2 regions of the Streptomyces sp. NPDC002868 genome follow, and region 2 is predicted to be linked to the other one. Evidence: riboswitches for the same ligand, from Rfam matches in the RefSeq annotation. Region 2 holds a riboswitch; the other holds the start of a gene.
The links. Region 2 has a riboswitch for glycine ahead of gcvT (glycine cleavage system aminomethyltransferase GcvT). Riboswitches for the same ligand answer to the same signal wherever they lie in the genome.
Positions count from the first base shown of each region.

Region 1 (7,222 bases), on a different contig from region 2:
GTCGGCCTTGGTTTGTACGAGGTGCGGGCACCGCAATGCCGAGGCCAGCCGGTTCTGCTCCAACTGCGGCGCGCCGCTGCGTGCCGGGGCGCCGGCGGAGCGTCCTTCGGAGACGACCTCGACGATCTCCATCTCGGGCCTCGAGGCGTACGACTCGGAAGTGACAGGCCAGACGCAGGTTCCGTCACTCTCTCCCGAGGCCCAGGCGGCCGTCGACGCGCTGCCGCTCGGCTCGGCGCTCCTGGTGGTGCGCCGCGGGCCCAATTCCGGCAGCCGCTTCCTGCTCGACGGTGAGCTGACCACGGCCGGCCGTCACCCGCAGAGCGACATCTTCCTCGACGACGTCACCGTCTCGCGGCGTCATGTGGAGTTCCGCAGGGGCCCGGACGGTAGCTTCAGCGTCGCGGACGTCGGCAGTCTCAATGGCACCTACGTCAACCGCGAGCGGATCGACTCGGTCCTCCTGTCGAACGGTGACGAGGTCCAGATCGGCAAGTACCGGCTGGTCTTCTATGCGAGCCAGCGGGGCGTGTGACCCTCCCCCAGACTCCGTCCGGGGGGACCCCCAGGGAAGGTACATGCTGCGAACACCGACTGGCGGTGCCGGTCACGGCACCGCCACAGCGGGCGAGAGGCTGATGAGCATCGGCACGGTGCTCAGCCAGCTGCGCGACGAGTTTCCCGAAGTGACCATCTCCAAGATCCGTTTTCTGGAAGCCGAGGGGCTGGTCGAGCCGCGGCGCACCCCGTCCGGGTACCGCAAATTCAGCCCCGAGGACGTGGAGCGGCTGGCCCAGGTGCTGCGGATGCAGCGGGACCACTATCTTCCGCTGAAGGTCATCCGCGAGCATCTCGACGCCCTCGGCCGCGGCGAGCAGGTGCAGCTGCCCGCGCAGGGGCCGCAGCGGGAGCTGCTCGACGGCGCCTGGGAATCCGACTCGGAGCGTGTGACCGCAGCCAGGGTGGGCCGTTCAGAGCTCCTCGCCGCCGCCGAGGTGAGTGAGGCGGAGCTGGACGAGTGGGAGTCCTACGGCCTGCTCGCGCGGGACGAGGACGGCGGTTACGACGCCGAATCGGTGACCGTTGCACGGCTGGTCGCGGATCTGGGGAGATTCGGTCTCGAACCCCGGCATCTGCGGGCGATGAAGGCTGCCGCAGACCGTGAGGCAGGACTGGTCGAGCAGCTGGTCGCACCCTTGCGGCGGCACCGTAATCCGCAGACCAGGGCGCATGCCGAGGCGACCACGAAAGAGCTGGCGGCCCTGTCTGTGCGGCTTCACGCGGCCCTGGTGCAGACGGCGCTCGGAGTACGGCTGCACTGATCATGGGGGAGCCCGACTACCCAAACCGGTCGGGCAAGTCCTAGGGTTGCTGTGTGAACGAGCTCGACGTTGTGGGTGTCCGGGTCGAAATGCCCTCGAACCAACCGATCGTGCTCCTACGTGAAGTGGGAGGCGACCGGTACCTCCCCATTTGGATCGGTCCCGGGGAGGCCACCGCCATTGCCTTTGCCCAGCAGGGCATGGCACCGGCCAGGCCGCTGACGCATGACCTCTTCAAAGACGTGCTGGAGGCGGTGGGCCAGGAGCTCACCGAGGTCCGCATCACTGACCTGCGCGAAGGGGTTTTCTACGCGGAGCTGGTCTTTGCCAGCGGAGTCGAGGTGAGCGCCAGACCCTCCGACGCCATAGCGCTGGCCCTGCGCACCGGTACGCCGATCTACGGCAGTGACGGGGTGCTCGACGACGCGGGAATCGCCATCCCGGACGAGCAGGAGGACGAGGTGGAGAAGTTCCGCGAGTTCCTCGATCAGATCTCGCCCGAGGACTTCGGCACCAACAGCCAGTGACCGCCGCGACAGGCGGCGTTGGCACATTCGAGTAGCCTTTCCCCGAATAGGGGCACGAGAAACCACTCTTAGGGTGATTATCACTCGGCGTGCCGAGTGTGGCGATCGTTGACGCACCCCGGGTGACTGCCTACCGTCGAGATGGCAGGTCAAGGACGGAGGTCGGCGTGAGAAGCAGCGGCGACGGTACGGCAGGGGGCGCCCCCGGACGGAGTCTGGGGGAGGGCGGGCCGTATCCGCTTCACGAGAGTGCGGCCGACTCCTTGAGGGAGACGATCGGCTACCGGGGGCCCACCGCGTGTGCGGCGGCGGGCATCACCTATCGACAGCTCGACTACTGGGCGCGTACCGGGCTGGTCGAGCCCAGTGTTCGGCCGGCGTACGGATCGGGCACCCAGCGGCTCTACAGCTTCCGCGATGTGGTCGTCCTCAAGATCGTCAAGCGTTTTCTCGACACCGGCGTGGCGCTGCAGAACATTCGGGCAGCGGTGCAGCATCTGCGGGCGCGCGGCTTCACGGACCTCGAACGCATGACACTCATGAGCGACGGCGCCACGGTCTACGAGTGCTCGTCGCCCGACGAGGTGGTCGACCTGCTCCAGGGCGGCCAGGGAGTCTTCGGGATCGCCGTCGGCGTGGTGTGGCGGGATGTGGAGGCGGCGCTGTCTCAGCTGCACGGCGAGCGGATCGACACCGGCGAGACCCTCGTCGGGAACAACCCCGCGGACGAGCTGGCCAGGCGCAGGCGCGACCGGGCCGTCTGAGCGCCGACGCCGGTCGCCGTTGCCGTCGCCACTGCCGGATGGCGCGCTCGTCGGGCGGCGCCATTGTCAGTGGCGTAGGGCAGCATCGAACATGTGAGAACCGCGCCGACGATTCTGCATCTGGACATGGATGCCTTCTTCGCCGCCGCCGAACAGGCGGCGAAGCCGAGTCTGCGCGGAAAGCCGGTCGTCGTCGGCGGGCTCGGGCCGCGCGGGGTCGTCGCCACCGCTTCGTACGAGGCGAGGCGCTTCGGTGTGCACTCGGCGATGCCGATGGCGCAGGCAAGGCGGCTGGCGCCGAACGCCGCGTATCTCGTGCCGCGCTTCTCGCTCTACCGTGCGGTCAGCGAGCAGGTGATGGAGCTGCTCGGCAGGCTTTCGCCGCTGGTGGAGCCGCTGAGCCTGGACGAGGCCTTCGTCGACTTGGAGGCGGGGGGCTCGGCCGATGACTCGGCTTCCGCGCGGGCGGCCGGTGAGCGGCTGCGCGGAGACATCCTCGCCGTCACCGGGCTGACGGGGTCCGTCGGGCTCGCGGGATCCAAGATGCTCGCCAAGATCGCCTCCGAGCAGGCGAAACCGGACGGCCTGCTGCTCATAGAGCCTGGGACGGAGCGTGAGCTGCTCGGGCCGATGTCCGTGCGGACGCTGCCGGGGGTGGGGCCGGCCACCGGGGAGCATCTGCGGAGGGCCGGGATGACGACCGTCGCCGAGCTGGCGGAGGCGGGCGAGGACGAGCTCGTACGGCTGCTGGGCAAGGCGCACGGGACCTCGCTGTTCCTGATGGCCATGGGGTACGACGACCGGCCGGTGGTGGCCGAGCGGGACGCGAAGTCGGTGTCGGTGGAGGACACCTTCGATGTGGATCTGCACGACCGGGTGCGGGTGCGGATCGAGGTGGAGCGGCTGGCCGACCGGTGTGTGCAGCGGCTTCGGGCGTCCGGGCGCTCTGGGCGGACCATCGTGCTGAAGGTGCGGCGGTACGACTTCTCGACGCTGACGCGCTCGGAGACGCTGCGCGGGCCGACGGACGATCCGGCGGTGGTGCGGGAGGCCGCCGGGCGGCTGCTGGAGGCGGTGGACACCACGGGCGGGGTGCGGCTGCTGGGGGTGGGCGTGACGGGGCTCGCGGACTACACCCAGGAGGATCTCTTCGCCCAGGCCGCGGCCGATGAGCAGGCCGAGCGCGAAGCACACGAGGCGGCGGCGGAGGGCGAGCGGGAGACGCACGAGGCCGACGCCGCGGCGGGGGCAGACGCCGGGGCAGGAGCCCGAGCCGGAGCACAGGCAGGCGCCGGGGCAGGCGCCCGGGCGGGAGCAGAGGCCGGGGCGGGCGGGGCGGAGCACGAGGCGCTCGCGGCGCGGCGCTGGGCCGCGGGGCACGACGTGCGGCATGCCGAGTACGGGGCGGGGTGGGTGCAGGGCAGCGGGCTCGGCCGCGTCACCGTCCGGTTCGAGGAGCCGGGGTCGCCGCCGGGGCGCGTACGCACCTTCCGGGTCGACGACCCCGATCTGGAGCCCTCCGATCCGCTGCCGCTCGTCGCGCTGCCCGCGACGGTGGAGAGTGCGGGTCAGTCCTCCTGGCCGGCGACGCGGCCGAAGGACCGGTCCCCCGAGGAGGGAGCGGGCGTCTCGGGGGCCTCGGAGAGGTCGAGGCCGTAGTGGTGGTACAGCTGAAGCTCCTGCTCCGGGGAGAGATGGCGGCCGACGCCGAAGTCCGGGGCATCCTTGATCAGCGAGCGCTCGTACGGGACATGCAGGGTGTCGTCGACCAGCTTGCTCGGCTCCAGCGGGACGAACGCGTCCCGGCTGAACAGGCCGGTCCGCACAGCCGCCCACTCGGGCACTCCCGTGGCATCGTCCAGGTACACCTCGTCCACAGTCCCGATCTTGTGGCCGTTGCGGTCGAACGCCTTGCGGCCGATCAGGCTGCGCGGATCGATATCGGTCTGCACGGTCCCTCCAATAGGTCGCAACTGCTGTTTAAATACTACAAAAGTGCACATCGGGGGTGTCGGCCACTTGAGCGATCGACGAGGGGGCGCGCTGGTAGGCTGTCAAGCGGCTGCTGACCCCGTGCGGGAGAGTCCACCGGTGAAAGTACCGGCGGCGCCGAAGGAGCAAATCCTCCCCGGAATCTCTCAGGCCCCTGTACCGCACGGACGAGGTCACTCTGGAAAGCAGGGCGGGCGTCGGACGGCATCCGCTCTCACCGACGGTGAAAGCCGGAGCGTGGCATGCGCGCGCCCCGGTGAAACTCTCAGGTTGAGATGACAGAGGGGGAGGCCGTCCGGGCATCCGCGCCGTGGTGCCCCTCGCCGGTCGTGTCAGACCAGGAGGCCTCCTAAATGACCGCCAACCGCATTCCGCTCTCCCAGCTTGAGCGAGGCACCCCCTTCGAGCAGCGCCACATCGGGCCCGACGCCGAGGCCCAGGCGAAGATGCTGGCACAGGTGGGCTACGGCTCGCTCGACGAGCTGACCGCCGCCGCGGTGCCTGATGTGATCAAGAGCGCGGAGGCGCTGAACCTCCCGGGCGCGCGTACCGAGGCGGATGTGCTCGCCGAGCTGCGCACGCTTGCCGACCGCAATCAGGTGCTTGCGCCCATGATCGGCCTTGGCTACTACGGCACCTTCACGCCGCCGGTGATCCTGCGCAATGTCATGGAGAACCCGGCCTGGTACACCGCGTACACGCCGTACCAGCCGGAGATCTCCCAGGGCCGGCTCGAGGCGCTGCTCAACTTCCAGACGATGGTCGCCGACCTGACCGGTCTGCCCACCTCCGGTGCCTCGCTGCTCGACGAGGCCACGGCCGCCGCCGAGGCCATGTCGCTGGCCCGCCGGGTCGGCAAGGTCAAGAACGGCGTCTTCCTGGTCGACGCCGACACCCTGCCGCAGACCCTGGCGGTGATCGAGACCCGCGCCGAGCCCACCGGCGTCGAGGTGGTCACCGCCGACCTCAGCGACGGCATCCCGGCCGAGATCGCGGAGCGCGGCGTTTTCGGCGTGCTGCTGCAGTACCCGGGTGCCTCCGGTGCCGTACGCGACGTCAAGCCCGTCATCGAGCAGGCGCACGAGCTCGGCGCGATCGTCACCGTCGCCGCCGATCTGCTGGCGCTCACCCTGCTCACCTCGCCCGGCGAGCTGGGCGCCGACATCGCGGTGGGCACCACGCAGCGCTTCGGCGTCCCGATGGGCTTCGGCGGCCCGCACGCCGGTTTCATGGCCGTACGCGAGAAGTTCGCGCGCAGCCTGCCCGGCCGGCTCGTCGGTGTCTCCGTGGACGCGGACGGCAACAAGGCCTACCGGCTCGCGCTGCAGACCCGTGAGCAGCACATCCGCCGCGAGAAGGCCACCAGCAACATCTGTACCGCCCAGGTGCTCCTCGCCGTGATGGCGGGGATGTACGCCGTGTACCACGGCCCGGATGGGCTCAGGGGGATCGCGCAGCGCACCCACCGGTACGCCGCGATCCTCGCCGAGGGGCTGCGGGCCGGTGGCGTCGAGGTCGTCCACGGGGCGTACTTCGACACGCTGACCGCACGGGTGCCGGGCAAGGCCGCCGACGTCGTGGCCGCCGCGCGTGAGGGCGGGGTCAACCTCCACCTCGTCGACGCCGACCACCTCTCCATCGCGTGTGACGAGACCACCACCCGTACCCAACTGACCGCAGTCTGGGCCGCCTTCGGCGTCGAGGCCGACGTCGAGGCGCTCGATGCGGCGACCGACGACACCCTGCCGGCCGCCCTGCTGCGCACGGACGACTACCTCACCCACCCCGTCTTCCACCAGCACCGTTCCGAGACTGCGATGCTGCGCTACCTGCGCAAGCTCGCCGACCGCGACTACGCGCTGGACCGCGGCATGATCCCGCTCGGCTCCTGCACCATGAAGCTGAACGCGACCACCGAGATGGAGCCGGTCACCTGGCCGGAGTTCGGGCAGATCCACCCCTTCGCGCCGGTCGAGCAGGCCGCCGGGTACCTCACGCTCATCCATGAGCTGGAGGAGCGCCTCGCCGAGGTCACCGGGTACGACGCGGTCTCCATCCAGCCCAACGCCGGTTCGCAGGGCGAGCTCGCGGGTCTGCTCGCCGTGCGCGCGTACCACCGCGCCAACGGTGACGACCAGCGCACCATCTGCCTCATCCCGTCCTCCGCACACGGCACCAACGCCGCCAGCGCCGTGATGGCGGGCATGAAGGTCGTCGTGGTGAAGACCGCCGACGACGGCGAGGTGGACATCGAGGACCTGCGCGCCAAGATCGATCAGTACCGCGACCAGCTCTCGGTCCTGATGATCACCTACCCGTCCACGCACGGCGTTTTCGAGGAGCATGTCGCCGACATCTGCGCGCAGGTGCACGAGGCCGGCGGCCAGGTGTACGTCGACGGCGCCAACCTCAACGCGCTGGTGGGCCTCGCCAAGCCGGGCAAGTTCGGCGGCGACGTCTCGCACCTCAATCTGCACAAGACCTTCTGCATCCCGCACGGCGGCGGCGGCCCCGGCGTCGGTCCGGTGGGCGTACGGGCGCACCTCGCCCCGTACCTCCCGAACCACCCCCTCCAGCCCACCGCGGGACCCGAGACGGGCGTCGGACCGATCTCGGC
Region 1 covers NZ_JBVHDR010000005.1:506,341-513,562, reverse strand. Annotated here, with positions in the region: gene ACZ3H8_RS19090 (FHA domain-containing protein) at 1-535, shown strand, start outside; gene ftsR (transcriptional regulator FtsR) at 579-1,322, shown strand; gene ACZ3H8_RS19080 (bifunctional nuclease family protein) at 1,376-1,849, shown strand; gene ACZ3H8_RS19075 (MerR family transcriptional regulator) at 2,017-2,613, shown strand; gene ACZ3H8_RS19070 (DNA polymerase IV) at 2,707-4,272, shown strand; gene ACZ3H8_RS19065 (PRC-barrel domain-containing protein) at 4,182-4,577, opposite strand; glycine riboswitch at 4,680-4,777, shown strand; gene gcvP (aminomethyl-transferring glycine dehydrogenase) at 4,959-7,222, shown strand, end outside.
Region 1: linked by a shared signal. The riboswitch ahead of gcvP (aminomethyl-transferring glycine dehydrogenase) and the one ahead of gcvT (glycine cleavage system aminomethyltransferase GcvT) in region 2 are both predicted to bind glycine.

Region 2 (7,222 bases):
GATCCGGTCCTCGCCGACGGCGTCCTCGTCAACGACGAAGCCGCCGCCCACCGAGTAGTACGTCTTTTCCAGAACCGTCGCGCCCTCGGCGTCGTACGCGAAGATCGTCATGCCGTTGGCGTGGTACGGCAGCGCCTTGCGGCGGTGCAGAACCAGATCCTTGTCGAAGTCGAAGCCGATCTCGTGGCTGCCGAGCAGACTGATCCGGCCGCTGGTGCGGATGCGCTCGACCTGCGCGTCCGCGGTCTCGACGTCGACGGTACGGGGGGAATTGCCCTCCAGGCCGAGCAGGACGGCCTTGGGAGTGCCGTGGCCGTGGCCGGTCGCGCCCAGGGAGCCGAAGAGCTCTGCGCGTATGGCGGCGGTGTGGGCCAGCATGCCCTCGTTCTTGAGCCGCCGGGCGAACATGGCGGCGGCGCGCATCGGGCCGACCGTGTGGGAGCTGGACGGGCCGATGCCGATCGAGAACAGGTCGAAGACCGAGATGGCCACGGAGAACTCCTAGGGGGTTGGTAGACGCCGTTGTCTGCCGGGGTGGTGCAGAAGCGAGCGGGGTACAGCGAGCGGGGTACACGGTGCGGGGCACCGCGCGCACTGTCCAGTGTGCGCGGTGCCCCAAGGGTTCGTACAAAAGCGTTTCGCACAAAACCGTACGGAACTACTTCAGGCCGGGGTAAAGCGGGTGCTTCGCGGCCAGCGCCGAGACCCGTGCGCTCAGCGCCTGAGTGTCGTACGACGGCTTCAGCGCCTCGGCGATGATGTCGGCAACCTCACGGAAGTCCTCGTCCTGGAAACCGCGGGTGGCCAGCGCCGGGGTGCCGATCCGCAGACCCGAGGTGACCATCGGCGGCCGCGGGTCGCTCGGAATGGCGTTCCGGTTGACGGTGATGCCCACCTCGTGGAGCCGGTCCTCGGCCTGCTGGCCGTCCAGCTCGGAGTTGCGCAGGTCGACCAGGACCAGGTGCACATCGGTGCCGCCCGACAGGACGGAGACCCCGTGCTCGGTCACATCGTCCCGGACCAGACGCGCGGCGAGGATCTGGGCGCCGTCGATGGTGCGCTGCTGGCGCTCCTGGAACTCCTCGGACGCCGCGACCTTGAAGGCGACCGCCTTCGCCGCGATGACGTGCTCCAGCGGACCGCCCTGCTGGCCCGGGAAGACCGCCGAGTTGATCTTCTTGGCGAGCTCCTGTGTGGACAGGATCACACCGCCGCGCGGACCGCCGAGGGTCTTGTGCGTGGTGGTGGTGACGACATGGGCGTGCGGCACCGGGTTGGGGTGCAGCCCGGCGGCGACGAGACCCGCGAAGTGGGCCATGTCGACCATCAGATACGCGCCGACCTCGTCGGCGATCCGGCGGAAGGCCGCGAAGTCCAGGTGACGGGGGTACGCGGACCAGCCGGCCACGATCAGCTTCGGCTTCGACTCCTTGGCGAGCCGCTCGACCTCGGCCATGTCGACCTGACCGGTGGCGTCGTCGACGTGGTACGCGACCACGTTGTAGAGCTTGCCGGAGAAGTTGATCTTCATGCCGTGGGTCAGGTGCCCGCCGTGGGCGAGGTTCAGACCCATGATCGTGTCGCCCGGCTTGAGCAGCGCGAACATCGCGGCCGCGTTCGCCTGGGCGCCCGAGTGCGGCTGGACGTTGGCGTGCTCGGCGCCGAAGAGCTCCTTGATGCGGTCGATGGCGATCTGCTCGACGACATCGACGTGCTCGCAGCCGCCGTAGTAGCGGCGGCCGGGGTAGCCCTCGGCGTACTTGTTGGTGAGGACGGAGCCCTGCGCCTCCATGACCGCGACCGGAGCGAAGTTCTCCGAGGCGATCATCTCGAGGGTGGACTGCTGACGGTGGAGCTCGGCGTCGACAGCGGCGGCGACGTCGGGGTCCAGTTCGTGGAGAGGGGTGTTGAGAACAGACATGCCATACGTCCTTAGGAGCCGGAGAACTCGGTGTACTCGTCGGCGGAGAGCAGGTCCTTCGGCTCCTCCGTGACGCGCACCTTGAAGAGCCAGCCGCCCTCGAAGGGGGCGGAGTTCACCAGCGACGGGTCGTCCACCACGTCCTGGTTGGCCTCGACGACCTCACCGCTGACCGGCGAGTACAGGTCGCTGACCGACTTGGTCGACTCCAGCTCGCCGCAGGTCTCGCCCGCGGTCACCGTGTCACCGACTTCCGGGAGCTGTACGTACACCACATCGCCGAGCGCGTTGGCCGCGTGCTCCGTGATGCCGACCGTCGACACGCCGTCCTCGGCGGGCGACAGCCACTCGTGCTCCTTGCTGTAGCGCAGCTGCTGGGGGTTGCTCATGGCCTGAATTCTCCTGTACGCGGGGGAGTGCTGCTGAACGGGCGTGGTGTGGTGCTGAAGATCACTTCTGGCGCTTGTAGAACGGCAGCGCGACGACCTCGTACGGCTCGTGGGCGCCGCGGATGTCGACGCCGACGCCCTCGGTGCCGGGAGCGGCGTGCGCCGCGTCCACGTACGCGATGGCGATCGGCTTGCCCAGCGTCGGCGACGGGGCGCCCGAGGTGACCGCGCCGATCACCTGACCGCCTGCGACGACCTGGTAACCGGCGCGGGGGACCCGGCGGCCCTCGGCGATCAGGCCGACGAGCGTGCGCGGCGGGTTGGCCCCGGCGCGCTCGGCGGCGGCCTCAAGGGCCTCACGGCCGACGAAGCGCCCGCCATTGGCCGTCTTCTCGAACTTCACGACCCGGCCCAGGCCCGCGTCGAACGGTGTCAGCGCGGTCGTCAGCTCGTGCCCGTACAGCGGCATGCCCGCCTCCAGGCGCAGCGTGTCGCGACAGGAGAGGCCGCAGGGGATCAGACCGGCCGGCGCTCCGGCATCGGTCAGCGCCTGCCAGAGCTTCTCGGCGTGCTGTGGCTCGACGAAGAGCTCGAAGCCGTCCTCGCCGGTGTAACCGGTGCGGGCGATCAGCGCCGGGACGCCGGCGACCGTGCCGGGCAGGCCCGCGTAGTACTTCAGCCCGTCCAGGTCGGCGTCGGTCAGCGACTTCAGAATGCCCGGGGACTGGGGGCCCTGGACGGCGATCAGGGCATACGCGTCACGGTCGTCGCGCACCTCGGCGTCGAAGCCCTCCGAGCGCTCGGTCAGAGCGTCCAGGACGATCTGCGCATTGCCCGCGTTGGCGACGACCATGTATTCGGTATCGCCGAGGCGGTAGACGATCAGGTCGTCGAGGATCCCGCCGTCCTCCTGGCAGATCATGGTGTAGCGGGCGCGGCCGACGGCGACACCGCCGATGTTGCCGACCAGTGCGTAGTCGAGGAGGTCGGCGGCCTGCGGCCCGGTGACGGTGATCTCGCCCATGTGGGAGAGGTCGAAGAGGCCGGCCTTGGTGCGGACGGCGTTGTGTTCGTCGCGCTCACTGCCGTACCGCAGCGGCATGTCCCAGCCCGCGAAGTCGGTCATGGTCGCGCCCAGTGAACGGTGCAGGGCGTCGAGAGCGGTCAGACGGGGGGCGTTGCTCATAGATGTGGCTCCCAGGGCATGCTGGCGAGGACAATCCTCCCCATCTGTCATCGGAACCTGAGAGGTTCGTCGCGACCGCACGTATTGGTGGTCGTGACTTGCACCTTGGGTGGAGCCACTCGACAGCGGCTCGCTTTTCAGATCTGCCTCATCACACGCGGTACGGGGCCTGAGAGATTCAAGGGAGGGACTTGCTCCTTCGGCGCCCGGCGCACACAGTGGCCAGGACTCTCCCGCGTGGATTCAAGCGGCCGGTATGCAGTTGGCGCGCACATCATTGCACGCATCGTGGCGGAGTGGGGCGACAGGCCCTCGGCTGCAATATGGTTGTGCCGCATTACCGTTTCTTTACACTTCATGGGCAAGGGTGGGTAACCCGACATGGGGGAGGGTGATGACGTTGCACCGCTCCGAGGCGTACGCGACGACCGCGGGGGTGCCCGCCCCGCCGGGCGGGGCCGCTCGGCGACTGGCCGAGGTGCCCGCGCCCGTGCTGCGTGACCTGAGAGACCGCTCGGGTCACAGCCCGCGCAGTCTGGTCTTCGCCGCCGGTGACGTGGTGGTCGTCTCCGGCCTGCCCGGCAGCGGAAAGTCCACGCTGATCCGGCGCGCGGCGCGCGGCCGCGGCATCGACTCGCAGGACACCCGTGACCGGTGGGACGCGCGGATGCCGAAGCTCCTGCCGTACGCCGTCTACCGCCCGCTGGTCCGGATCGCGCACTACGCCGGACTGCGGCGCGCGCTGCGCTCCGGCGAGAGCGTCGTCGTACATGACTGCGGCACCCAGGCCTGGGTGCGGCGCTGGCTGGCCCGCGAGGCGCGCCGCCGCGGCCGCGGCCTGCATCTGGTGCTGCTTGACGTCACGCCCGCGGTGGCGAGGGAGGGCCAGCGCGAGCGCGGCCGCGGAGTGTCGGGGTACGCATTCGCCAGGCACCGGCGGGCGGTGGGCCGTCTGGTCGGCGACGCGGAGGCCGGGCGGCTGCCCGCGGGCTGCGCGTCTGCGGTGCTGCTGGACCGCGACTCGGCGGGGGTGCTCGGCCGGGTCGGCTTCGAGGAGTCGAAAGCAGGCCCGTCCGGCGATTGAGGACAATGGGGGCCGAAGGCCGCGCCCCCACCCGCCCCGGCGGACCCCCACGGCGTTAGGGTCGTGGCGCGCAACCGTGGGAACGCAGGGGGAGAAGGACAGCACATGCAGACACCGGAGCATCCGCATCCGCATCCGTACGGCGGCTGGCCGGCGAACGAGCTCGAAGAGGTGCTCGCCGCATCCCTCGGCAACCCCTCGGCCGGAGGCCGCCTCGTCGAGGTGCTCGGCCGCAGCCAGATCTGGGTGCCGCTGCCGAACGGCGGCGGTCCGGACAGCCCCGACCTCGATCTGCCCACCATGGAGATCGACGGGGCCGCGTACGTCCCGGTCTTCAGCTCCGAGCAGCAGTTCCTGCACTGCGTCGGCAGCCATATGCCCTTCACCATCGCCCCCGCCCGCGAATTCGCCCGCGGACTGCCCCCGCAGCTCGGCATCGCCGTGAACCCGGGCGGCACGGTCGGCGCCCCGCTGCCGCCGCCCGCCGTCGCCGAGCTGTGCCGGGTGGGACGCACGCCCCTCGACGGTCCGGCGACCGGCGGCCGGGTGCGGCTCTTCGAACCCGACTGGCAGGAGGAGCCGGTGGACTTCCTCGCCGCCGCGGCCGGTGAGTTCGAGAGCTCCGGCGTCGTCGTCACCGCCCGCCGTGCGCTCGCCTCCATCGAGGGTGAGTCGCCGACCCTGTTCATCGGCGTCCAGCTCTCCTCCTGGGAGGCCGCCGAGCGCAACGCCCCGATGGATGCGCTCGGCCGGGCGCTGGGCCGGGTCCAGGTGGGCTGGCCGGTCAATCTCGTACTGCTGGATGTGGCGCAGGACCCGGTCGGCATATGGATGCTGGAACGGGTGCGGCCCTTCTACCAACGACAGCACGTGTAGTCGTCAAGTCGGCGTCAGAACTCCCGATTAAGCTGGTTTGATGGCCAGGCCGGACCCGCCGCACTTGTGTGCCGGGTGGATCGAAGAGGGGCGGAACCCAGGGTGAGTGCGTCAGGCACCGCGGCGGCCGGGCAGGTCGAGCACATGCTGCGCCAGGTGACTCCTGGGCGCTACGACGCGTACGAGGCGCTGCTGCAGGCGATCGCCGACCCGGCCGGCGGCCGGCTCTGGATGCTGCTCTGGCACGGCCAGGCGGGCTCGCCCGACGCCCAGTACGGGAACATGGAGGTCGACGGCGTCGGCTACGCCCCTTGCGTCACCTCCGCCCAAGAGCTCTCGGTCTGCGGCTGGAACCGCGCCCACGAAGTGGTCAGCGGCCCGGATGTCGCCCGCGCCCTGTTCCCCGACCGCTGGGGAATCTGGCTCAACCCGCACGCCCCCGGCGGCGGCGTCGGCATCCCCTGGCTCGATCTGCGCCGGATCGCCACCGGCCTCGACCGGATGCCCGCCGGTCCCCTGCGGATGTCCGAGCCCGCCATCGACATCCCGCACTTCTACGGCCTGCTGTCGCAGCACGCCCACCGCACAGCCGCGGTCCGTTCGTTGCGCCGCGCCTGGGTGCAGCCCGCGCTCGGCGCTCCGTATCTCGCCATCGGGCTCGATCTGTACGACACCGGCAGGCAGTCCGTGGACGCGGTGCGGGCCATGATGCAGCAGTCGATCGCCGCGGTTCCGGACGGGCTGCCGGTCTCCACCGTCGCGATGTCCGACGAGTACGACCCGGTGACGATGTGGCTGCGGGCCAACGCCCGTCCGTTCTACGACCGTGACGCCCACGGCGGCGCACCGGTGGTGGGGGCCGCCCCGGCGGAGCCGGGGGGCGGCTACGGCTACCCTCCGCCGCACGGCCGCTGAAACCTTTACACAACGGCACACAACGGCACCATTGCCGTCCTGGCCCAACACATTCCGTGCCCTGTAGTGATGGTCAGGTGAGATTGTGTGCGTCTTGGGTCTCAAAGGCCTTTCAATCGAATGAGTTGACGGGTGCGGCGGATGGGTCCGCATGGCGGTACCTCACTCAACTTTCGCCCGATACGCGGTAGATGGCGATCCGCTCAGTCAGAGCCGTCGTCCGTATAACGGAACCCCCTCCCCTCATCACGTTTGAGCAAACATTCCCCGGGGGGGCTGGCGGGTGATCGCGAGACCATTGAAGACTCCCGCAGCAAGGGGATATTCGCCCCTGTGTACGGCGTGCTTCACGCGTACTTCTCGCACCAAAGCTCCACGTGCACCACAAGTTGTGAAAAATGCCGCTACAGCGGCGGGTACGGGCCGGTCACCTCCGGCCGAGAGGGGTCCCCACCACGATGACGGCACCATTGCACGACACGAGCGCGGACGCGGACAAGGCCGCAGCCGTCGATGTCGCGGCGGATGTAGTCAAGAAGTCGGTAGAAGGGCGGTCGCTGCGACAGATCGCCTGGACCCGCCTCAAGCGGGACAAGCTGGCGCTGGCCGGCGGCGTCGTCGTCATCTTCCTGGTGCTCGTGGCGATCTTCGCGCCGCTGATCGTGAGTCTGCTCGGCCACCCGCCCAACGAGTTCCACCAGGACGAGATCGACCCGCTGTTCGGCACCCCCAAGGGCGCCTTCGGCGGCATCAGTTCGGACTTCCTGCTGGGTCTCGAGCCGCAGAACGGCCGCGACGTGTTCAGTCGCATCGTCTACGGCGCCCGCATCTCGCTGCTCGTGGCCTTCCTC
Region 2 covers NZ_JBVHDR010000012.1:291,706-298,927, reverse strand. Annotated here, with positions in the region: gene ACZ3H8_RS31465 (L-serine ammonia-lyase) at 1-492, opposite strand, end outside; gene glyA (serine hydroxymethyltransferase) at 659-1,921, opposite strand; gene gcvH (glycine cleavage system protein GcvH) at 1,933-2,310, opposite strand; gene gcvT (glycine cleavage system aminomethyltransferase GcvT) at 2,372-3,496, opposite strand; glycine riboswitch at 3,645-3,742, opposite strand; gene ACZ3H8_RS31445 (AAA family ATPase) at 3,891-4,580, shown strand; gene ACZ3H8_RS31440 (enhanced serine sensitivity protein SseB) at 4,686-5,456, shown strand; gene ACZ3H8_RS31435 (enhanced serine sensitivity protein SseB C-terminal domain-containing protein) at 5,559-6,371, shown strand; gene ACZ3H8_RS31430 (ABC transporter permease) at 6,830-7,222, shown strand, end outside.